Linked DNA regions of Pseudoduganella albidiflava. The protein of the gene in region 1 interacts with the protein of each later gene in a pairwise test. Links are inferred from orthologs where the notes say so. Each region holds a gene or a part of one and is shown in the gene's direction. Other genes may lie near its edges.

Evidence for each region.
Region 2: the proteins of ndk (region 1) and EYF70_RS29315 interact in binary tests that used the Escherichia coli proteins (3 or more experiments, as listed by UniProt). The link is inferred for Pseudoduganella albidiflava from one-to-one orthologs.

The regions. Positions count from the first base shown.
Region 1 is NZ_CP036401.1:1,425,974-1,437,610, forward strand. The notes cover bases 3,909-6,759. They hold ndk (nucleoside-diphosphate kinase), read left to right. Parts: upstream 3,909-5,046; coding sequence 5,047-5,472; downstream 5,473-6,759. Other genes in these bases: EYF70_RS06085 (Bax inhibitor-1/YccA family protein), read right to left, coding at 4,016-4,699; rlmN (dual-specificity RNA methyltransferase RlmN), read left to right, coding at 5,573-6,745; pilW (type IV pilus biogenesis/stability protein PilW), read left to right, coding at 6,745-6,759. In the rest of the region: EYF70_RS06075 (alpha-2-macroglobulin family protein), read left to right, coding at 1-1,505; pbpC (penicillin-binding protein 1C), read left to right, coding at 1,595-3,706; more of pilW, read left to right, coding at 6,760-7,599; EYF70_RS06105 (RodZ domain-containing protein), read left to right, coding at 7,613-8,662; ispG (flavodoxin-dependent (E)-4-hydroxy-3-methylbut-2-enyl-diphosphate synthase), read left to right, coding at 8,668-9,948; hisS (histidine--tRNA ligase), read left to right, coding at 9,955-11,307; EYF70_RS06120 (YfgM family protein), read left to right, coding at 11,326-11,637. UniProt on the Escherichia coli protein: Major role in the synthesis of nucleoside triphosphates other than ATP. The ATP gamma phosphate is transferred to the NDP beta phosphate via a ping-pong mechanism, using a phosphorylated active-site intermediate.
Region 2 is NZ_CP036401.1:7,037,912-7,049,427, forward strand. Bases 5,412-8,141 are described here. They hold EYF70_RS29315 (uracil-DNA glycosylase), read left to right. Parts: upstream 5,412-6,310; coding sequence 6,311-6,973; downstream 6,974-8,141. Other genes in these bases: EYF70_RS29310 (hypothetical protein), read left to right, coding at 5,412-6,133; EYF70_RS29320 (lysozyme inhibitor LprI family protein), read right to left, coding at 6,984-7,418; EYF70_RS29325 (AraC family transcriptional regulator), read right to left, coding at 7,428-8,141. In the rest of the region: EYF70_RS29290 (bifunctional diguanylate cyclase/phosphodiesterase), read right to left, coding at 1-2,459; EYF70_RS29295 (type 2 periplasmic-binding domain-containing protein), read right to left, coding at 2,459-2,884; EYF70_RS29300 (porin), read right to left, coding at 2,896-4,143; EYF70_RS29305 (helix-turn-helix domain-containing protein), read left to right, coding at 4,637-5,383; more of EYF70_RS29310, read left to right, coding at 5,402-5,411; more of EYF70_RS29325, read right to left, coding at 8,142-8,303; EYF70_RS29330 (cytochrome P450), read left to right, coding at 8,440-9,858; EYF70_RS29335 (nucleoside deaminase), read right to left, coding at 9,862-10,344; EYF70_RS29340 (BMP family ABC transporter substrate-binding protein), read right to left, coding at 10,529-11,516. UniProt on the Escherichia coli protein: Excises uracil residues from the DNA which can arise as a result of misincorporation of dUMP residues by DNA polymerase or due to deamination of cytosine.

The DNA.
Region 1 (11,637 bases):
TGACGGTACAGCTGCCCGCCGGCGCGGTACCCGGCCGCGGCGGCGTGCGCACATCGTTCACGGCGCGCCTGGGCGGCGACCTGCCCGGCGTGCGCGACTGGATGGCGGCTTACCCGTACACCTGCCTGGAACAGCAGGCCTCGCGCGCGGTGGCGCTGGGCGACGCGGCCATGTGGAGCCGCGTGGCGGATGGGCTGCCCGCCTACCTCGATGGCGACGGGCTGGCGAAGTACTTCGCGCCGATGGAGCAGGGCAGCGATACGCTGACGGCCTACCTGCTCTCGGTAAGCCATGAAGCGGGCTACGAACTGCCCGCCATGCACAGGTCGCGCATGCTGGACGGGCTGGAAGCCTTCGTGGAAGGCCGCATCGTGCGTGGCTCGCCGCTGCCGACGGCCGACCTGGCGGTGCGCAAGCTCGCCGCGCTGGAAGCGCTGTCGCGCGAAGGGCGCGTCAATCCGGGCATGACGGAATCGTTCACGCTGCAGCCGAACCTGTGGCCCACCTCGGCCGTCATCGACTGGTACCTGGTGCTGGCGCGCACGCCCGAGCTGCCGCAGCGGGATGCGCGCCTGCGCGAGGCCGGGCAGATCATCAAGTCCCGCCTGAACCTGCAAGGCACGACCATGACCTTCTCGACCGAGCGCACCGACGCCTGGTGGTGGCTGATGGTGTCCGCCGACGTCAACGCGAACCGCCTGCTGCTGGCGGTGCTGGACGACCCGGCCTGGAAAGCCGACATGGGCAGATTGGCGCGCGGTGCGCTGGGCAGGCAGAAGCACGGGCGCTGGAGCACCACCGTTGCCAATGCCTGGGGCGCCCTCGCGCTGCGCAAGTTCTCGCGGGCCTTCGAGGCGGAAGCCGTGACGGGCAGCGCCGTCGTGGCGCTTGGCGGCGAGCGGCGCAGCGTCGCGTTGCAGGACGGTGCGGCGGCGACCGCGCAGGGCGGCGGCGAAGCCGCGGCCGTCACGCTGCCATGGCCGCGCGGCGCCGCGTCGCTGGACATGCGCCATGAGGGCGGCGGCAAGCCGTGGGTGACCGTGCAAAGCCTGGCGGCGCTCCCGCTGGCGGCGCCGCTGTCCTCCGGCTACGTGATCAGGAAGACGGTCACGCCGCTCGAACAGGCGGCGGCCGGCACGTGGGCGCGCGGCGATACCTATCGCGTCAGGCTGGAGCTGGAAGCGCAGAGCGACATGACGTGGGTGGTGGTCGACGACCCGATCCCTGCCGGCTCCACCGTGCTCGGCTCCGGTCTCGGCAACGATTCACGCATCGGCGCGCGCGGCGAGAAGGCTTCCGGCTGGGCGTGGCCGGCGTTCCAGGAGCGCACGTTCGCCGCGTTCCGTTCCTATTACGCCTTCGTGCCGAAGGGGAAGTGGACGGTCGAGTACACGGTGCGGCTGAACAATGCCGGCCGCTTCGGCCTGCCGCCCACGCGGGTGGAGGCCATGTACAGCCCGGAGATGTTCGGCGAGTCGCCGAATGCGGCGGTCGAGGTGAAGTGATGCGCTGTTTTCCAATGCGCTGGCTGCCAATGTGCTCCCTGGCGCTACGTATTCTGCCGATGCGTGTCCTGCCGATGCGTATTCTGCCGATGCGTATCCTGCCGGTACGTTCTCTTGCCATCGCCGTGCTGCTGGCAGCATCCGCGGCGCCCGCGGCATCGGCGCCCGCCGTGCCGGCGCATGAGCAGGTCAGGGCGCAGTGGCGCGCATCGGACGCGGTCATGCTGGACCGCCATGGCGCGCCCGTGCAGGCGCTGCGCGTCGACCGGCAGGCACGCCGCGCCCCATGGGTGGCGCTGGCGGACATCTCGCCGGCACTGCCGCTGGCCGTGCTGCAGGCGGAGGACACGCGTTTCATGGAACATGGCGGCGTCGACCTGCGGGCCATGGGGCAGGCGGCGTGGGACAACCTGTTCCGCGAGCGGCCGCGCGGCGCGTCGACCATCACCATGCAGCTCGCCGGGTTGCTGGATCCGGCATTGAAGGCAGGGCCGGGCGGCCGCACGCTGGGCCAGAAATGGGACCAGGCCGTAGCGGCCCGCGCGCTCGATGCCGCATGGAGCAAGGCGCAGATCCTCGAAGCGTACCTGAACCTGGTGGCGTTCCGCGGCGAACTGCAAGGCGTGGGCGCGGCGGCGCAGGGCCTGTTCGGCAAGGCGCCCTCCGGCCTGGACGTGGCCGAGTCGGTGATCCTCGCCAGCCTGTTGCGGGCACCCTCCGCCTCCCGGGCCATCGTGGCGCGGCGGGCCTGCGCACTGGCCAGGGACCTGAAGGCGGCCACGCCGTGTGCCGCGATCGATGCCGTTGCCCAGCGGGCGTTCTCGCGGCAGGCATCGATGGCGCCATTGCCGCCGGCACGCGAGGCGGCTGCGCAATTGCTGAAGGGGGCCGGGGAGAACGTGCGCAGCACGCTCGATGGCACGCTGCAGCGCCACGTGCAGGCGGTGCTGCGGCAGCAGCTGATGGCGCTGCGCGAGCGGCACGTGGCCGATGGCGCCGTGCTGGTCCTGGATAACGCCACCGGCGAGATCCTGGCCTGGGTGGGCAATGCCGGCGGCAGCGAGGTCGATGGCGTGACCGCGGCGCGGCAGGCCGGATCGACGCTGAAACCATTCCTGTACGCGCTGGCGCTGGAGCGGCGGCTGCTGACGGCGGCGTCGCCGCTGGACGATACGCCGCTGGAAGTGACCACGCCGTCCGGCCTGTATGCGCCGCAGAACTACGAGCACGACTTCAAGGGCATCGTCACGGCGCGCGCCAGCCTGGCCGGTTCGCTGAACGTTCCAGCCGTGCGCACGCTGATGCTGGTCGGGCTGGAACGCTTCGCCGCGCAGTTGCGCGCACTGGGGTTTTCCAGCCTCGGCGAAGAAGCCGATTTCTATGGTCCGTCGCTGGCCCTGGGCTCGGCCGACGTCACCCTGCTCGAGTTGACCAATGCCTACCGGGCGCTGGCCAACGGCGGCGTGGCCGGCGGCGCCACCTTGCAGGCCCGCGCGCGGCCGGTGGCAAGGCGTCGCGTCGTCGATGCGGGCGCTGCGTTCATCGTGGGCGACATCCTGGCCGACCGCGCGGCGAGGGCGGCCACGTTCGGCCTGAAGAACGAGCTGGCCGCGCCGTACTGGGCGGCCGTCAAGACCGGGACCAGCAAGGACATGCGGGATAACTGGTGCATCGGCTATACCGCGCGCCATACCGTCGGCGTGTGGGTCGGCAATTTCGACGGCAGCGCGATGTGGGACGTGTCCGGCGTCAGCGGGGCCGCGCCGGTCTGGCGCGACGTGATGGATTACCTGAACCGCGATCTTCCCGGCCGTGCGCCGCAAGCGCCGGCCGGTGTGGTGCGCCGCACCGTCACGTGGCAGCCTGCGCTGGAAGCGGCGCGGCCCGAATGGTTCCTGAAAGGCACCGAGACATCGCGGGTGGCGCTGCTGCCGGCCGAGCAGCGGCTCCCCGAGATCGTCTATCCCGCCGACGGGGCGATCCTGGCGGTCGACCCCGATATCCCGGCAGGCCGGCAGCGCGTGTTCTTCCTGGCGCACGGCCCGCGCGACCTGCGCTGGCGGCTCGACGGCACGGAAGCAGGCTCCACCGGCCAGCAGGCAGGCTGGGCTCCCGCGCCCGGCAAGCATGAATTGGTGCTGCTGGACGGAACGGGCAGGGAAGTCGATCGCACCACGTTCACCGTGCGCGGCGCCGAATAGCGTCGGGGCAGCGCATCAGCAACAACCTGCGCCGTCGCGCCACTTCAACGATTGTGTTGCAAAAAAATCGGGGACTGTCCCCATGCGTCAGTTAAGTCCACCCCAAGTGCAAATTCTGGGGTCAGACCCGGCGGGTCTGACCCCTGCCCTTCGCTGCTGGGGTGAATGCATGCGCGTCCAATGAGCCGTATGACGCTCAACTTGACGGCATTAGGGACTGTCCTCGGTGTTGTCTTGATACCAGCTCGGCAGTATCGGGGCAATAAAAAAGCCGGCACTAGGCCGGCTTCGGGATGCTGCATGCAGTGTTTATTCGCGGTCGCCGCTGGTGAAGCCCAGGATCGACAGCAGGCTGGTGAAGATGTTGTACACGTCCAGGTACAACGCCAGCGTGGCGCTGATGTAGTTGGTTTCGCCGCCGTTGACGATGCGTTGCACGTCATACAGGATGAAGGCGGAGAAGATGCCGATGGCCAGCACCGAGATCGTCAGCGACAGGGCCGGGATCTGGAAGAAGATGTTCGCCAGCGATGCCAGGATGATCAGCACCAGGCCGATGAACGCGAACTTCGCGACACCCGAGAAATCGCGCTTCGACACGGTGGCGATACTTGCCAGCACGGCAAAGATCGCGCCGGTACCGCCGGCGGCCAGCATGACGAGCGTGCCGCCATTCGCGAATGACAGCGTGCGCATCAGCAATGGCGTCAGCATCAGGCCCATGAAGAACGTGAAGCCCAGCAGCAGGGCCACGCCCGCGCCGCTGTGCTTGTTCTTCTCGATCGCCCACATGAAGCCGAACGCGATGCCCAGGAACAGCAGCGCGCCGAGGAAGCCGCCCGGCATCGGGATGCCGAATGTCATGCCGGCGGCCGCGCCCAGCACGGTCGGGACCATCGACAGCGACAGCAGCCAGTAGGTGTTGCGAAGCACGCGGTTCTGGGTGACTGCCTGCCCGCCCGCATATTGATAAGTTTTTTCCAAGTTCGCCATAGTTTGCACTCCTTTTGTCGGTACGGTGTACCCTTGCCAAAGCTTAGCACGCGTGGTGCCGAAAAGGGCTGAAGCCCGCCGGGATGGTCTGTGATGCCGGATCGATCCATTGATCCGGCTCTTGAAATCCTCCGGAATCCGCCCAACTGCCTGCGAACGGCTGGGCTTCCCAGCCAATACCGTCCGCTTCGGTGCGCATTCCAGGGTTTCGATACGGCTTTCCGCCGCTTGTTACGCCATCTTCCGCCCCAACACGCATAGTATATGGGGTGTTGTATGCTAAAATCAAAGGTTGATCGAGAAATCAATTACGTTTTAACCCTTTCTTTTTACTGGAGTTTTTAATAATGGCAATCGAACGCACCCTGTCCATCATCAAACCGGACGCAGTGGCCAAGAACGTGATCGGCCAGATCTACAGCCGTTTCGAAGGTGCTGGCCTGAAAGTCGTGGCTGCCCGCATGACCCAACTGTCGCGCGCCGAAGCCGAAGGCTTCTACGCCGTGCACGCTGCCCGTCCTTTCTTCAAGGACCTGGTGGACTTCATGGTTTCCGGCCCGGTGATGATCACGGTTCTGGAAGGCGAAGGCGCCATTGCCAAGAATCGCGACCTGATGGGCGCAACCGATCCGAAGAAAGCTGAAAAAGGCACGATCCGCGCCGATTTCGCCGACTCCATCGATGCCAACGCCGTTCACGGTTCGGACGCCGCCGAAACCGCCGCCACGGAAATCGCTTACTTCTTCCCAGCACTGAACGTGTACTCCCGTTAATCGCCAAGATTAACGGTGCGATAGCACTACATCGGTAGTATCGCCTGACGCCCCGGCATGTCCGGGGCGGAGGTGTTTTGAAAAAAGATTGAAACTAGTTATGGAAACGACCCTCACCAACCTGCTGGACCTCGATCCCGCGCAACTGATCGACTACTGTGCGCAGTTGGGTGAGAAGCCGTTCCGCGCCAAGCAGCTGCAACGCTGGATCCACCAGTTCGGCGCGTCGGACTTCGACAGCATGACCGACCTCGCCAAGTCCCTGCGCGAGAAGCTGAAGACGCGCGCCCATATCACGGCGCCGGCCGTCATCAGCGACCATACCTCGACCGACGGCACGCGCAAGTGGCTGGTGGATGTCGGCAATGGCAATGCCGTGGAAACCGTGTTCATTCCGGAAGAAAACCGCGGCACGCTGTGCATTTCCACCCAGGCCGGCTGCGCGGTCAACTGCCGCTTCTGCTCGACCGGCAAGCAGGGCTTCAACCGCAACCTGACGGTGGCCGAGATCATCGGCCAGCTGTGGATGGCCGAGTTCGAACTGCGCAAGACCAAGGGCATCGAGCCGGGGCCGAAAGGCGAGCGCCAGATCACCAACGTGGTGATGATGGGCATGGGCGAGCCGCTGCTGAACTACGAGCCGACCGCCACCGCGCTGAAGCTGATGCTGGACGATAACGCCTATGGCCTGTCGCGCCGCCGCGTCACGCTGTCGACTTCCGGCGTGGTGCCGATGATCGACAAGCTGTCGCAGGACGTGCCGGTAGCGCTCGCCGTGTCGCTGCACGCTTCCAACGACGAGCTGCGCAATGGTCTCGTGCCGCTGAACAAGAAGTACCCGCTGGCCGACTTGCTGGCGGCCTGCAAGCGTTACCTGGAATTCGCCCCGCGCGACTTCATCACGTTCGAGTACTGCATGCTGGACGGTTTCAATGATTCCGACGAGCATGCGCGCGAACTGATCGCGCTGGTGAACCATCCGCAATATGGCATCAATTGCAAGTTCAACCTGATTCCGTTCAACCCCTTCCCGGAATCGGGCCTGACGCGCTCGAAGAATCCCCGCATCAAGGCCTTCTCGGAAATCCTGATGAACGCCGGCATCGTGACGACGATCCGCAAGACCCGTGGCGACGACATCGACGCCGCCTGCGGCCAGCTTGCCGGCGAGGTCAAGGACCGTACCCGCGTGGCCGAGCGCATGGAAAAGATGGCCGAATATAAAACCAAGTTCGGTGCCGATTTCGGCAAGATCGTGGAGATCCGGTCCTGATGACCGCAGCCGCCCAGTGCCGCGCGCGCAGCGCCAGGCTCGGTTCCGCCGGGCTGCTGGGCGCGTTGTTGCCCATGCTGCTGCTGGCCGCCTGTACGGGCGGCCCCGCGGGCACCGGTGCCGGCGCTACCAGCGGCAGGGCCGAGCTGCCCACGCTGTCGGATGCCACGGCTGCGCAAAAGCGCGCCCAGATCCGCATGCAGCTGGCGGTCGGCTACTATGAGCAGGGCCAGTTGCCCGTCGCGCTCGATGAGATCAAGAAGGCGATCGCCGCCGATCCCGGCTATGCGGACGCCTACGGCGTGCGCGCGCTGATCTACATGGGCATGGGCGAGGCGACGCTGGCGGACGATAATTTCAAGCGCGCGCTGCAACTGGCGCCGAACAACCCGGATATCGCGAACAACTATGGCTCGTTCCTGTGCCAGAACGGTCGCGTGGCCGAGTCGTTCCGCTGGTTCGACGCGGCACTGGCCAGCCGGCAGTATTCTTCGCCCGTGAAGGCGATGAACAATGCGGGCAGTTGCGCGCTGAAGAGCAAGGATTACGAGCGGGCCGAGCAATACTTGCTGCAAGCATTGCAGCTGGCCCCGGATCAGCCGTCGACCAGCGCCAACCTGGCGCGGGTCTATTACGAGCGTCGCGACTACGCGCGCGCCAACTTCTTCCTTACCCGGCTTGGCAAGGTTGCCCGGCCCGACAGCTTGCCGGCCGATGTGCTGTGGCTCGCGGTCCGGGTCCAGCACCGGCTCGGCGACAAGGGGGCGGAAGAAGCTTGGGCGACACAGCTGCGGCGCCACCATGCCGCCTCGCCCGAGTATGCTGCGTATCAGCGCGGGGCGTTTGATGAGTGAGACAGGGGTAATAATGGATTCAGAAGGGCAAAAGCAGCCGCAGGGTCAGCCTCACGGGCAGGGGCACGCACAGGAGCGGCAGCATGCCGCCGCGCCGGGCGCAACGCTGGCCGCGCAGCGCGAAGCGATGGGCCTGACCGTGGAACAGATCGCCGATCAGCTGAAGCTGGCGCCGCGCCAGGTCGTCGCGCTCGAGCAGGGCGACTTCGCTTCGCTGCCGAACATGGCCGTCACGCGGGGGTTCATTCGCGCCTATGCGAAGGTGGTGCGGCTCGATCCGGCACCGCTGGTGGCGCAGATCGAAGTCACGCCATCGGTCACCACGTCGAGCGAACATGCGCCGATCAGGCGCGAAAAGATTCCCACCACGTTTTCCCAGTCGCGCTTTCCCACGCTGGCTTCGCGCCAGTCGAAGCCGAAGGTCTGGATCATCGGTGGCGTGGTGGCGCTGGCCGTCATCGCCGGTGCCGGCGCATGGCAGGCCGGCCTGATCTCGCCGGCCGCACTCAGCAAACCGGCCACCGTGGCCGCGCCAGCGGCTACCGCGCCGGCCGCGCCAGGTACCGCCGGCACCACCGCCACCACGCCGCCGCTGCTGTCGCCGAACGTACCGCTGGTATCGACGCCTTCGCAGGGGCCGGCAACGCCGGAAAATACCGCGCCGCTGGTGACGACCCCGCCGAACACCGCGATCGCGGGCGCTCCGGCGACGAATTCGGCTGCAACGACACCGGCTGCGACGACGCCGGCTGCCACGACACCCGCCGCCACTGCGCCAGCCGCCACCACGCCGGCTCCGGCCGCGGCCACGCCGGCACCGCAGGGCGCCAATACGCTGACGCTGGTCTTCACGGCCGATTCGTGGGTCGAGATCAAGCGGCCCGGCGCATCGCCGCTGATTTCCCGCCTCGTCAAGGCCGGCAGTACCGAGAGTTTCGAGATCGATCGCCAGTCGCAGCTGACCGTCGGCGCGCCGGAAGGCGTGCGCGCCACGTTGCGCGGCCAGCCGCTGCCGCTGCCGAAAGTAGCGAACGGCACCATTTCACGTGTCCAGATCAAGTAATGAGCATGTCCGAACTTACTACCGCCATACCTTCTAACGCGATCCCTTCCGGCCCCCTGGCGCGCCGCTCCAGCAAGGGCGTGCTGGTGGCGCATGGCGACCGCAAGGTGTGGGTCGGCGGCGACCATCCCGTCGTCGTGCAATCGATGACCAATACCGATACCGCGGATGCGGTCGGCACCGCGATCCAGATCAAGGAGCTGGCCCGGGCCGGTTCCGAGCTGGTGCGCCTCACGGTGGACCGGCCCGAGGCCGCGCAAGCCGTGCCCTACATCCGCGAGCAGCTCGACAAGATGGGCGTCGACGTGCCGCTGGTCGGCGACTTCCACTACAACGGCCACACGCTGCTGACCGAGTATCCGGATTGCGCCGCCGCGCTGTCGAAGTACCGCATCAACCCCGGCAACGTGGGCAAGGGCGCCAAGCGCGACACGCAATTCGCCCAGATGATCGAAGTGGCGATCCGCCACCAGAAGCCGGTGCGCATCGGCGTCAACTGGGGTTCGCTGGACCAGGCGCTGCTGGCGCGCATCATGGATGAGAACGCGGCCCGCGCCAATCCGTGGAGCGCGCAGGCGGTGATGTACGAAGCACTGATCACGTCCGCCATCGAGAATGCCCAGCGCGCCGAGGAAATCGGCCTGGGCCGCGACAAGATCGTGCTGTCGTGCAAGGTCTCCGGCGTGCAGGACCTGATCGCCGTGTACCGCGAGCTGGCCAGGCGCTGCGATTACGCGCTGCACCTGGGGCTGACGGAAGCGGGCATGGGCAGCAAGGGCATCGTCGCCTCGACGGCGGCACTGTCCGTGCTGCTGCAGGAAGGCATCGGCGACACGATCCGCATCTCGCTGACGCCGGAGCCGGGCGGCGACCGCACGAAGGAAGTCATCGTCGGCCAGGAAATCCTGCAGACGATGGGTCTGCGCAAGTTCATGCCGATGGTGATCGCCTGCCCGGGCTGTGGGCGCACCACGTCGACCACGTTCCAGGAACTGGCGGACGATATCCAGACCTTCCTGCGCGAGCAGATGCCGGAATGGAAGAAGAGCCACCCGGGCGTGGAAGCGATGAACGTGGCCGTGATGGGTTGCATCGTCAACGGCCCCGGCGAATCGAAGCACGCCAACATCGGCATCAGCCTGCCGGGCACCGGCGAATCGCCGGCCGCGCCGGTCTTCGTCGATGGCCAGAAGGTGGCCACGCTGCGCGGCGACACGATCGTGCAGGAGTTCCAGCAGATCGTGCTGGATTACGTACAGAAAAACTACACATCAGTATCGGTATAAAAAACCATGTCCGAAAACAAAAAAGCAGAGAAGATCACCTCGGTCAAAGGGATGCCCGACATCCTGCCGGCCGATGCCCACCTGTGGGAAATCTTCGAGAACACCGCGCAGTCCATCCTGCAAAGCTACGGCTACCAGAACATCCGCACGCCGATCGTCGAGGAAACCCGCCTGTTCGCGCGCGCGATCGGCGCCGTGACCGACATCGTCGAAAAGGAAATGTATTCGTTCGAGGATTCGATGAACGGCGACCAGCTGACGCTGCGTCCGGAAGGCACGGCCGGCGTGGTGCGCGCCGTGCTGGAACATAACCTGGTGTACGACGGCCCGAAGCGCCTGTGGTACAAGGGCCAGATGTTCCGCCACGAGCGCCCGCAGCGCGGCCGCTACCGCCAGTTCCACCAGTTCGGCGCGGAAGCCGTGGGCTTCACGGGCCCGGACATCGACGCCGAGCTGATCATGCTGTGCCGCCGCCTGTGGGATGACCTGGGCCTGCCGGAGATCCGCCTGGAACTGAACTCGATCGGCGACGCCGCCGAACGGGCCGCCCACCGCGTGGACCTGATCAAGTACCTGGAACAGCACGAGGAACTGCTGGATGCGGAGGCCAAGCGCCGCCTGCACACCAATCCGCTGCGCATCCTCGATACCAAGAATCCGGCCCTGCAGGACATCGTCAACAATGCGCCGAAGCTGCTCGATTACCTGGGCGAGGAATCGCTGAAGCACTTTGAAGGCGTGAAGAACATCCTCGACCGTAACGCGGTGCAGTACACCGTCAACACGCGCCTGGTGCGCGGCATCGACTACTACAACCGCACCGTGTTCGAATGGGTCACCGACCAGCTGGGCGCGCAGGGTACCGTGTGCGCCGGCGGCCGCTACGATCCGCTGATCGAGCAGTTCGGCGGCAAGCCGACGCCGGCGGTGGGCTTCGCGATGGGCATCGAGCGCCTGATCGAGCTGATGAAGTCGGCCGGCGAAACGGCCGCGCCGAACCAGTGCGACGTGTACCTGGTGCACCAGGGCGAGGAAGCGCAGATGCAGGCCTTCATCCTGGGCGAACGCATCCGCGACGCCGGGCTGGACGTGATCCTGCACTGCGCCACCGCGGCCGGCGCCGGCTCGTTCAAGAGCCAGATGAAGAAGGCCGACGGCAGCGGCGCGTCGTTCGCCATCATCATCGGCGAAGACGAAGTGGCCAACAATACTGCCAGCGTGAAGGCGCTGCGCGGTGCCGAAGGCGAGCAGCAGCAGGCCACGGTGGCGTTCGAGGAAGTGGTCGGCTACGTGGTCGACCAGATCATCGGCGGCCACGATTGCGGCGACGACTGCGAAGACCACCACCACCATCACTGATCCCGAAGGATAGATTCCATGGCATTCGATCACCAAGAAGAAGAACAGCTCGCATCCCTGAAGGCATGGTGGGCCAAGTACGGCAACGCCGCCACCTGGGTGCTGGTGGCCGGCCTGGCCGCCTATTCCGGCTGGGCGGGCTGGCAGTATTACCAGCGCACCCAGGCTGTCGAGGCGTCCGCGCTGTACGACGAGCTGCAAACCTCGGTCGGCAAGGATAACGCCAAGGTGCAGCGTGCCGCCGGCGATATCGAGAGCCGCTATGGCCGCACGCTGTATGCGCAGATGGCCGCGCTGACGGCGGCGAAAAGCGCGTTCGACGCGAACGAC
Region 2 (11,516 bases), 5.6 Mb from region 1 along the record:
GCCTGGTCGTCCGTGCTGTGCGCCAGGTCGCGCACGAACGACTTGTCGATCTTCAGGCGCGAGATCGGGAACGACTTCAATGCCGCCAGGCTGGAGTAGCCGGTACCGAAGTCGTCGATCGACAGCGCGATGCTCATGGTTTCCAGTTCGCGCATCTTGTCGATGGCCTGCTGCACGTCGCGCATGATCAGGCTTTCCGTCACTTCCAGTTCCAGCCACTGCGCATCGAGGGCGGCTTCGGCCAGCGCGGCGGCGACCCGCCTGACCAGGTGCGGATCGTCGAACTGGCGCGGTGACACGTTGACCGACATGCTGATCGGCGGCAGCCCGGCATCCTGCCAGCGGCGCGCCTGCAGGCAGGCTTCGCGCAAGACCCATTCGCCGATGGCGACGATCATGCCGCTTTCCTCGGCCAGCGGAATGAACAGGTCCGGGCGCACCGTGCCCCGTTCCGGATGCTGCCAGCGCAGCAGCGCCTCCACGCCGAACACCTGGCCGCTCGCCAGGTCCACCTTGGGCTGGTACAGCAGGCGCAGCTGGTTGTCGTCCACCGCGCGGCGCAGCCCTTCCATCAGCGCCAGCTTTTCTTCCAGCGCCGCGTTCATTTCCTGCGCGTAGAACTGGCAGTTGTTCTTGCCCATTTCCTTGGCGCGGTACATGGCGGCATCGGCGTTCATCATCAGCGTATCGCGGCTGCCGCCATCGCGCGGGTACACGGCCGCGCCGATCGAGCAGCTGACCTGCACTTCCTGGCCATCCAGCACCACAGGGCGTACCACGGCGGCCAGGACCTTTTCCAGCAGCATGGCGCGGTCGGCATCGTCCGCATCGGCCTGCGGCAGCACCAGCACGAATTCGTCGCCGCCGAAGCGCCCCACGGTATCGCTCTTGCGCACGCACTCGACCATGCGGCTGGCCACCGTCTTGAGCAGTTCGTCGCCGGCCGTGTGGCCCAGCGTGTCGTTGACAAGCTTGAAGCTGTCCAGGTCCACGAAGGCCACCATGACTTCCTGCCCTTCCCGTTCGGCGTGCAGGATCGACTGCTCGATGCGGTCGCCGATCAGGTTGCGGTTGGGCAGGCCCGTCAGCGCGTCGTGCTGCGCCATGTGGAAGATGCGGGCCGCGTCGCGCTTGCTCTCGGTGATGTCGCGCAGGATCGCCACCACGCCGCCCTCCACGCCCACCACCTGCCAGTGCATCCATTCGGCCTGGATTTCCGGCATGTCGTTATGCCATTCCTCCTGCTGCACGCCGCCTTCGGCCGTGATACGGCAAAGGGTGGCGAAGATGCCGTTGTCCCGCGCGCGCGGCAGCCACTGCAGCAGCGTCGTATTGCGCATCTCTTCCTTGCTGCGCGCCGTCATCAGCTCGGCGCGGGTATTGGTGGAGACGATGCGGAAGTCGGCGATCCGCTTGTCCTTGCCATACACGGCACGCAGCACGAGGAACGCATCGAGGTTTGCTTCCGATGCGGCGGCATAGGTTTCCTGTGCGCGGCGCACGCGGCGGCGCGCCTTGGCGCCCTGCCATGACCACAGCCACACCAGGGCGATCAGGATCAGCAGCACGACCGACGCCGTGCCCGCCTCCCACATGTGGGTCAGGCGCCCGGCCTCGAATGCCGCCATCTGCTCGGCCTCGGCCAGGCCGACCACGACCACCAGGCCATACGTGCGCAGGGTACGCATGGCGGTGTAGCGGGGCACGTTGTCCAGCGTGGTGGTACGCGGTTGCGCGGACGCTTCCTGCGATGCCGCGAGGTCCAGGCGCTGGCCCCATGACGTGTTTTCGCCGATGCGCGCGGCGCGCACCACGCCGTCCGTGCCGAGGATGGCCAGCAGTCCCAGGTCGCCCTGGCGCGAACGCTCGTAGCCACTGGTGAAATAGGCCGGGGCCACTTCCACGATCACCACGCCGGCGAACAGGCCGTCCGGGCCATTCAGCCGGCGCGTGAAGTGGATGTGCCAGTCGTCGCGGGTCACGTCGCGCTGTGTTTCGGAGACGTACACCTGGCCGTTGTCGCGCTGCCGGTGATACTCGAAATAGCGCTCGCCGGCCACGTTCTGTTCGGAGGCGGCGGGGTTGCTGGCGACGATATGGCCGGAGGCATCGGCAATGCTCACGGCGAATACCAGGGCGGGCGGCAGCAGGCCTTCCTGCGCCAGTTCCGGCAGCGCCGCGGTCGGCCCCTTGCGCTCGGAGGCATACTTGACCAGCTTCAGCGTCTGGTCGATGCCGTTCAGGTTGCGCGCGACGTGCGCTTCGTAGGTGTCGAGCAGTTCGCCGACCGACTCGCGCGCGGCGGCCTGCGCGGCCACCCGTTCGTTACCGATGAAGTGGAACGAGGCGGCCCACACCACGCCCAGCAGGACGAGCATGAACAGCGGCAAGGAAACGTAGGTCTCCAGGCCGAGCCGGAGCCAGCGCATCTTGCGGGGTGCGGGGCGCCCGGCCGCCATCAGCGCACCATCAGCACCGCACGCACGGTCGGGTCGAGCTCCGAGCGGTCGATGTAGCCGATCATGCCGGGATTCTCGGCAACCAGTTTCTTCACGCCGGCATTGCCGGGCACTTCACGCGGCGGCTGGCCGCGGCCGGTGAAAATCATCTTGGTCCAGTAGGCCCGCATCAGGGCAGGCGAGCGGCGCGCCACCTTTACATAGAATTCGTCGCGCAGCACCGTGCCGACCTGCTGGTCGACCGGCGTCGCCTCGCCGCCGTCCGGGAAGCGGTTCGATTCGGCGAGGAAGATATCGGCAACCTGGTCGGCGCGCAGTGCCGTCACCGGCGCGCGTGCCGAGACGATGACCACCAGGTCGGCGGCGCCGGCACTGCCGACCACCAGCAGGGCCGCGAGCGTACAACAGAGTTTTCGCTTCAACATGTCGGCCCCGCTCAGAACACGAAATCCACGCCGGCGCTGATCACGCCGAACGCCTGGCCGGAACGGAAGCCTGGCTGCACGTTGGTCAACGTGCCGTTCGAGCCACCGCGCGGGCGCACGCGGTCGAGCTGCATCTTGAACGCATAATTCGGCGCGATATCCCAGCGTACGCCGACACTGGCGGTATCCTGCACGCCGATGGAGCGCAGCCGCGCATTCAATTCGGTGTTCAGCAAGGTTGCCAGCCCGGCCGCGGCGGGCGGCAGGCCCGCCGTGGGCACGCCGTCGACCTGGGTGGCCATGTTGACGTCGACCCGGGCCAGCGTGGCATACGGCGCCACGGTGCCGAACCGGTATCCACCGCTGAGATATCCCGCGGTCTGGTCACCCAGCATGGAGCGGGTATTGACACGCCCGATTTCGCCCATCAGGAACCAGTGGCCCGGATCGTAGCTGAAACCCGCGTTGTAGATGTCGATCTTGCGCGAGGCGATGTCGTAGCGGTTCGCCAGGGCGACACCGCGCGGCCCGAAGCTGCGCAGGGCATCGAACATCTCTTCGGCACCGGGAATGTTCATCGTCGTCGATGCGGCGGTGGCACGCATCGTCAGGGCGCCGATCGTCGTGTTTTGCGTAATGGCGTACGCATCGCGCGACTTGCCGCGGATTTCAGGGGTGATCTGCACGTCCGCATTGCCGAGCGTGACCTGGGTCTCATGCTTGGCGCCCCAGGCGTTCCAGCGGTAGGTGGCATCGACGCCATCGTTGCTGGAGATCGGCATCAGGCTGTACAGCTCGACCGGGGGCCGCACCCATGGCAGCGCGTAGCTGGCCTTGCGGTAGTCCGCGGCCAGGAACAGCGGCAGCGCGATGCGGCCGGCCCGCACCGACAGCTCCGGCGTGACCTGGTACTTCACGTTCGCCCATTCGAGATGCGGCCTGAACGAGCCCCGCACATCCTTTTCATGCACCACCTGGATGACGGCCGACCAGCGTTTATCGAGCTGCACGCCGAGCTGCGCGCCGAGCCGGCTATCCACGTCGAACGCCCACTCCTTGCTGTGGCCGGCCTGGCCGGGCGATATCGGGCTGGCCGTATAGTCGGCCTGGTTTTCCGTGGAGTGCACGCCGACCAGCGTGCCGAAGCCGCCGAAGGTCCACTTGGCCTGTGCGTATGCGCCACCGTGCGTGCACGCGAGGGCGAAGGCGGCAGCGCAGGCGGCTTTGCTCCGGCGCGAAACGAAAAGAACTGATGACATAATTTCCTGGGCCTTGCGTCGCTACGCGCGTGATGGCGTTACTTGTAGCGTTTGTTGTAGCGCTTGAAGTGGCGCTGGTAGTAGCAAAGGGGAGCTGTTGCAGACGGTACGTCGCAGGTACATCGAAACTGGGTGGCGGTGCGGGATTGAGGGACCGCGCGAGCCCCTACTCTATTGGATTGCCAGCTTCCTGTCGATAAGTTTCCGCATGGAACTAAAAGAAAACCGCAAAGCAATGCTGGCATACAACAGCCGAGACCGGTCTTGAACACCGCCATGTTCCGCCGCTGCGCCCGGAGCCCGGCCCGGCAGTGGCATTGCCTGGTTCGCAGGATGCGCTTGCCGTCGATGCACGCACCTGCCGAGAACAGCGGGAACGACCAGGCGGATGAGTTTCTCTGAAATTCTTGTCAATTCATCAATATTCATCTTCCAAGTCATGCATGAATGCCGAAGAATACGGGCTATTCGATGACTTCCAGGAAACGATGCGATGAACTTCGGCGAAAAACTCAGACAGATCCGTACGCAGCGCGGGCTTACCCAGCCACAGTTCGCGGAACAGCTCGGAATCGAACAGTCCTACCTCTCGAAGCTGGAAAACGATAAATCGGTCCCATCCGCGGAAATGTTCACCGCCATCCTTGCCGGCACGGGCATGGACGCGGCCACATTCCTGGACGGCATCGACAAGGAAACGCTCGCCACGACCTTGCGGCACATCCCGGCGGTGACCCGGTTCAGCGACCATGCGGTGACGGTACAGGTGCATCACTACCAGCGCTGGCTGTATGGCTGCGCGCTGGCGTGGATCGTCGGCTTTGCGCTGATGCTGGCCGCGAACGATGGCATTTTCTATTCCAACAAGGTGTACCGCTATTTTTCGCCCGGCGTGATCCTGGCCGGAGAAAGCGAACTGGTGTTCGACAAGTACGAGCAGATCCTGAACCTGCGGCAACTGGCCAAGATCATCACGCCCGAAGAGTTCGCCGGCCAGCTGGCCGACTTCAAGGCGAACCGGGCCAGGCCCCTGACGGTGGAGACAACGGCCTATCGCGGCAGCGCCTATCTGGAACCGGCGGAAAACGGCCGCCGGCGATTCGAACTGCTCAACGAGAAACACATCGAGGCGCCCGGCAACCGCGTCCTCCAGTTTCTCGGCGCGATCGTCCTCGCCTCCGGTTTCGTCGGACTGTTCATCGAATGGCGCCTGCGCCGCATGAAAAACAAAACCCATTGACCAACCAAGGAGATTCACATGTCGCAGATCCGGACTTTCCTCAGCGGTGCCACGACGATGGCAGCCACCCTGGCCGCCGTGTTCGCGCTGACCGGCGCCAAGACCGAACGCCAGCAGACCTTCGATGAAATCACCGTGGGCCGCATCAATATCGTCGAGCCGGACGGTACCAAGCGCCTGGTCATTTCAAACAGGGCCCGGTTCCCTGGCGATTTCAAGCAGGGGAAGGAGGGCGCCCGGCCGGACCGGCGATCTTTTGCCGGCATGTTGTTCATCAATGAAGAAGGTACGGAAAACGGCGGCCTGATCCAGAAAGGCAGTATCGGCGCCGACGGCCAGGTGTCGTCCGGCTTGTCCCTCACCTTCGACCGCTTCCGCCAGGACCAGGCGCTGCAGCTACTGAGCCACGACAGTGCCAGCCGCCAGACGACGGCTGTCCTCATCAACGATGTGCCGGATTTCAAGGTGACGTCGATGGATGACTTGACGAGGTTCCGCGAGGAAGCGCGCAAGTTGCCGGAAGCCGAGCGGCGCCCCTACTGGAACAAGCTGACAGAGGAGGGTCGCCTGGGCGCCAACCGCGTCTGGCTGGGCAATACCGGCGACAAAGGGTCGTCGCTGCAGCTGAAGGATGCCCGGGGCCGCACCAGGATGCTGTTGCTGGTCAGTGCCGACGGCAAGGCGCAGATCCAGATGCTGGATGAACAGGGCAAGGTGGTCAAGTCGATCGAGCCCGGTTCCCCAGGGTGACCCTGTACGCTTCGGTGGCCTGCGGGTCGTTCACGCAACGGGCCGTATAATCGGGGCTCCGCTGCACACAGCCGAGCTGCGATCCACCGCGGTCACCTGGCGAGACGCTGGCTCGACATTGATCTGTCTGTACGGACGGCGGCCCCCGGGCCGCCGTTTTCACATCCGGACCCGACCATGACCGTACGCATCGAGCCATCCTGGAAGCAGCACTTGCACGCCGAGTTCGAGAAGCCCTACTGGACCGAACTCACCGATTTTGTCCGCGCCGAGTACGCCGCCGGCCAATGCTGCCCGCCGGGCAAGCACATCTTCCGGGCCTTCGACCTCACGCCGTTCGACCAGGTCAAGGTCGTCATCCTCGGGCAGGACCCGTACCATACGCCCGGCGCCGCGATGGGCTTCTGTTTCTCCGTCCCGGACGGCAACCGCCCGCAGCCGAGCCTGCAGAACATCTTCCAGGAACTGGAAAGCGACCTGGGCATACGGCGCACGCGCACCGACCTGTCCGACTGGGCGGAGCAGGGCGTGTTCCTGCTGAACGCCGTGCTGACCGTGCGCGCCCGGGCCGCCGGTTCGCATGCGGGGAAGGGGTGGGAAACCTTCACCGATACCGCGATCCGCACGCTGTCCGAAGAACGCGAGCATCTGGTGTTCATCCTGTGGGGCAGCTACGCGATCGCCAAACGGGCGCTGATCGACACGGCGAAGCACCTCGTCATCACATCGCCGCACCCGTCGCCATTTTCGGCGCACAAAGGGTTCTTCGGCAGCGGGCCGTTTTCACGGGCGAACGATTATTTGCGGGAGCAGGGCAAGGAGCCGATTGCCTGGGGGTGAGCAGGCGCCGTTATTCGAGTGGCATGGTCTCCGTCAGCCGCTTCAGCGCCACGGTACGTTCTGTATTGAGGCCATAGACACATGCCAGCCGGCGCATTTCCAGGGCCGCGCCAATCGCTCCGCCGCCGAGCGACGTGGCAAATGCGCACTGCGCGTCGCGGTATTTCACGAAAGCGTTTTTCGATGCACGCAGCCGGCTTCGGGCACGCGCGATGTACTGCTCATCTTCATCCCATCGCTCGACTGAGATCGCTGCCCTGGCTTCGGCCCGGGCGAGCGATTTCAAGCTGTTACGCACCTTGCGTTGCAGGCATTCCCGAAAGCCGGCCTGGGAAAACTCGTCGCATTGTTCGAGCACCGCGGCAGCCGCATCCACTTGCGGCTCGCCATGAACTTCAGTGAAGGCCATCGCGCAGGCACAGGCAAGAATGAACTTTCTCCACATGTTTTCCTCCTACCACCAGATCCGGTACGGCCAGTAACTCTCATCCGTCTCCGCCAGCCGGATGATCTCCCGCGGGCTGTTGCCGATCAGCTCGCGTGCTTCGCGCGACAGGTGCGCCTGGTCCGAATAGCCGCCGCGCAGCGCGACATCCGACAGCGACACGTGGCCGGCCTGGTGCTCGTCGCGCGCGGCAAGCAGCGATTCTTCCACGCGGGCGAAGCGCCGCAGCGTGCGCAGCGGATGCCCCGCCCAGGCCCGCACGCGCCGTTCGGCCATCCGGGCGCTACGTCCGGCGCCGGTGGCCGCGGCGCGCACCGCGAGCGCCTGCACCCAGTCCCGCGCCGGCAGCCATGCGCTGGCTCCCGTCGCGCCACGGGCTGCGCGCCAGCGCGGTTCCAGCCACGCTTCGAACACGCTGATCCGCGCGTCGTCATCGGGCGCCACCACCACCGCGGCCAGCACTTCGTGCCACTCGTCGCCGAGCACGGTATCGGCCGGCGCCATGGTATCGAGCAGCGTGGCCATGTCGAGGCCCGTCAGCGCGTGCAGCGCATCGGCGAAGAACAGCACCGTCAGCGTGTGCACCGGGCCGGGATTGCCTGTTACGCATGGCCGTGTGCGCGGGCCGGAGAAAACGGCGGCGCCCTGGGGCGCCACCGCGCCCGGCGTGGCCGGTTCGACGAGCTCGCCGCTGCCGACAATCATCCAGGTGATCGCGCAGAATGGCGTGGCAGGGAAGCGGTTCAGCCGCTGGGCAGGCGCGAGGGAAACGTCCAGGGTGCTGCGCAGCATGTAGCCGCGAATGCACGAGGCAAGCGGCACGCCGGGTGCGACGAGGCGGGCGACCGTTGGCGGCAAGGGCGCAGTCATGGCTTGGTTTGTCATGGGCCGATTCTATCGCGGCGCGATGTCGTTCTGTCCATGCGCTAATTCTGAAAATCCCAGCCATCATGTCGCAAACGTTCAAGACCGCCGGCGCACGGGGCGCCACACTGGCATCATCGAATGCACAGGAGACCGCATGACAACCGCCGCCGTGAACATGCCCCAGCCGACGCCCCATCCGCGCGCCATCGCCGACCTGCCCGGTCCGCGCGGCCTGCCACTGCTGGGCAATGCGCTGCAGCTGAAGCCCGCCACGATCCACCTGGCGATGGAACGCTGGAGCCGGGAATATGGCGCCATGTTCCGCGCGCGGATCGGGGCGAGCGAGGTGGTCGTGCTGTCCGACAGCGCGGCCATCATGACGCTGCTGCGCGACCGGCCGGATGGCTTCCGGCGTCCCGCCATCACGGCCGAGGTGTCGGCGGAACTGGGTGGCAGCGTGGGGCTGTTCCTGGCCGAGGGCGACGTCTGGCGCGACCAGCGCCGCATGGTGATGCATGCCTTCTCGCCCACGGCGATCCGCGCCTACTTCGACCGCATGGTGCAGGTGGCGCAGCGCCTGGAAGCCCGCTGGCTGGCAGCCGGCGACCGTGACATCGACCTGAACGCGGACCTGAAGCGCTACGCGGTGGACGTGATCGCCGGCCTTGCATTCGGTGCGGACGTGAACACGCTCGAGAGTGGCGGCGACTCGATCCAGGAGCACGTGGAAACCGTGCTGGCGGGTGTCGCGCGCCGTTCGCTGCTGCCGTTCGCTTACTGGCGCTGGTGCAGGCTGCCGGCGGACCGGCGGCTGGAGCGCAGCGTGCGCGCGGTGCGCGAGGCCACCGATGGTTTCATTGCCGCCGCGCGGGCCGCGATGGCGACCGAGCCGGCGCTGCGGGAGCACCCCGCGAACCTGCTGCAGGCCATGCTGGCCGCGGCCGAACAGCCAGGCAGCGGGGTGGACGACGATGCCGTCGCGGGCAACGTCTCGACGATGCTGCTGGCCGGCGAAGACACGACATCGAGCGCGCTGGCCTGGCTGATCTGGCTGCTGTGGCAAAACCCGCCGGCACTGGAGCGCGCACAGGCCGAAGTGCGCCAGCATGCGCGCGAACTGACAGTGGAAAACATCGCTGCGCTCGACTACCTCGACGCCTGCGCACTGGAAGCGATGCGCCTGAAACCGCCGGCACCGTTTCTGCCGCTGCAGGCCATGCGCGACACCACGGTGCTGGGCGTGCACCTGCCGAAGGACACGCTGCTGTGGTGCGTGATGCGGCATGACAGCGTGGGCGACAAGGCCTTCCCCGATCCATTGCGCTTCGATCCCGAACGCTGGCTGGCCGGCACAGTGGACAAGGGCGTGGCACTGCCGTTCGGCGCCGGGCCGCGCATGTGCCCGGGGCGTTACCTGTCGCTGATGGAACTGAAGGTGGCGATGGCCGTGCTGCTGGGCCGTTTCGACATCGCCGGCGTGCGGGCACGCGATCGCAGCGAACCGGCCGAGGTCATGGGGTTCGTGATGGGGCCGACGCCGATGGCGATGCGACTGCGGCCCAGGGCGGAATAACGCCTAGGCCTTGTGCCAGAAGCCCGCGTGCGCGATCTTCGCTTCGTCCTCGCGCAGCGGCCCGATCACCTCGGTAGGCCGCTGCCCGGCGGCGAACACCTGGCGGCAGGGCAGCGACAGGGTCGGGTTTTCCGGATCGCTGCCGGTCAGCGACAGCAGCGTGGCTTCGGACATCGCGTACACCACGCGCCCCACGCCGCTCCAGTAGGTGCCGCCGGCGCACATCGCACAGGGTTCGGCGTTCGTGTACATCGTGGCACCGGCCAGTCTGTCCGGCGAGTGCTGCGACGAGGCGATGCGCAGCGCATTCATCTCGGCGTGCGCGGTGCGGTCGCTGCTCGAGGCATTCATCGCCTGCGCGATCACGTTGCCATCGGCATCCGCGATGATGGCGGCGAACGGGTGATGGCCTTCGTCGCGCGAGCGCTGGGCCAGCGCGAGCACGTCCGTGAGGAACTGGTGGTCGCGCGCTGTCGGTTCAGTCATGGATTCTTCTCGAAAAAAGCGGGGCGGAATCAGCCGCCCAGCAAAAAAAGCGGGGCGGGATTTGCCGCCCAGAAAAAAAAGCGGGGCGGGATCAGCCGCCCCGTAGCGCGTGTTGAATCGCGCGGGAATCAATCGGGAATCAATACCCCGGAATCATGACCCCGGAATCATTCCCCGTGAATCATTACTTGGGAATCGTGCCTTCCACGCCCTGCACGTAGAAGTTCATCGACATCAGTTCCTTCATCGGCATCTGCACGCCGGCGGCCACTTTCACGGCGCCCGACTGGTCCTTGATCGGGCCCGTGAACGGTACCGCCGTGCCGGCCGCGAAAGCCGCCTTCTTCTCTTCGAAGAGCTTGGCCGCGTCGGCCGGCACCACGGTGTTCAAGGGCGACATCTTGACCATGCCTTCCTTCAGGCCGCCGTGCACATGGCCGGTCTTCCACGTTCCCGCCAGCACGGCCTTCGCCACTTCGGTGTAGTAGCCACCCCACTGGTTGGTGCTGGCCGTCAGGTGCGCCTTCGGCGCGAAGCGCTGCATGTCCGAATCCCAGCCGAAGGCGTACTTGCCTTTTTCCTGTGCGGCCTGCAGGGTGGCCGGGGAGTCGGTGTTCTGCGTCAGCACGTCGGCACCCTGGGCGATCAGCGTTTCCGCCGCCTGGCGTTCCTTGGCCGGGTCATACCAGCTGTTGACCCAGATGATGCGGGTCTTGATCTTCGGGTTCACGCTTTGCGCACCCAGCGTGAAGGCGTTGATGTTGCGGATCACTTCCGGCACCGGGAACGAACCCACGAAGCCGAGCGTATTCGTCTTCGTCATCTTGCCGGCGATGATGCCCTGCAGGTAGGAGCCTTCGAACAGGCGCGCCTCGTAGGCGCCCATGTTCTTCGTGGTCTTGAAGCCGGTGGCGTGCTGGAACACCACGTTCGGGAAAGCCTTCGCCACTTTTTCCGTCGCGTTCATGTAGCCGAACGAGGTGGTGAAAATGAGCTTGTTGCCATCCGCCGCAAGCTTGCGGATCACACGTTCGGAATCCGCGCCTTCCGGCACGTTTTCCACGTAGGTGGACTTCACCTTGCCGCCCAGCGCCTTCTCCATCTGGAGGCGGCCCTGTTCATGGGCGTATGTCCAGCCCGCATCGCCGACCGGGCCGATGTAGACAAAGCCC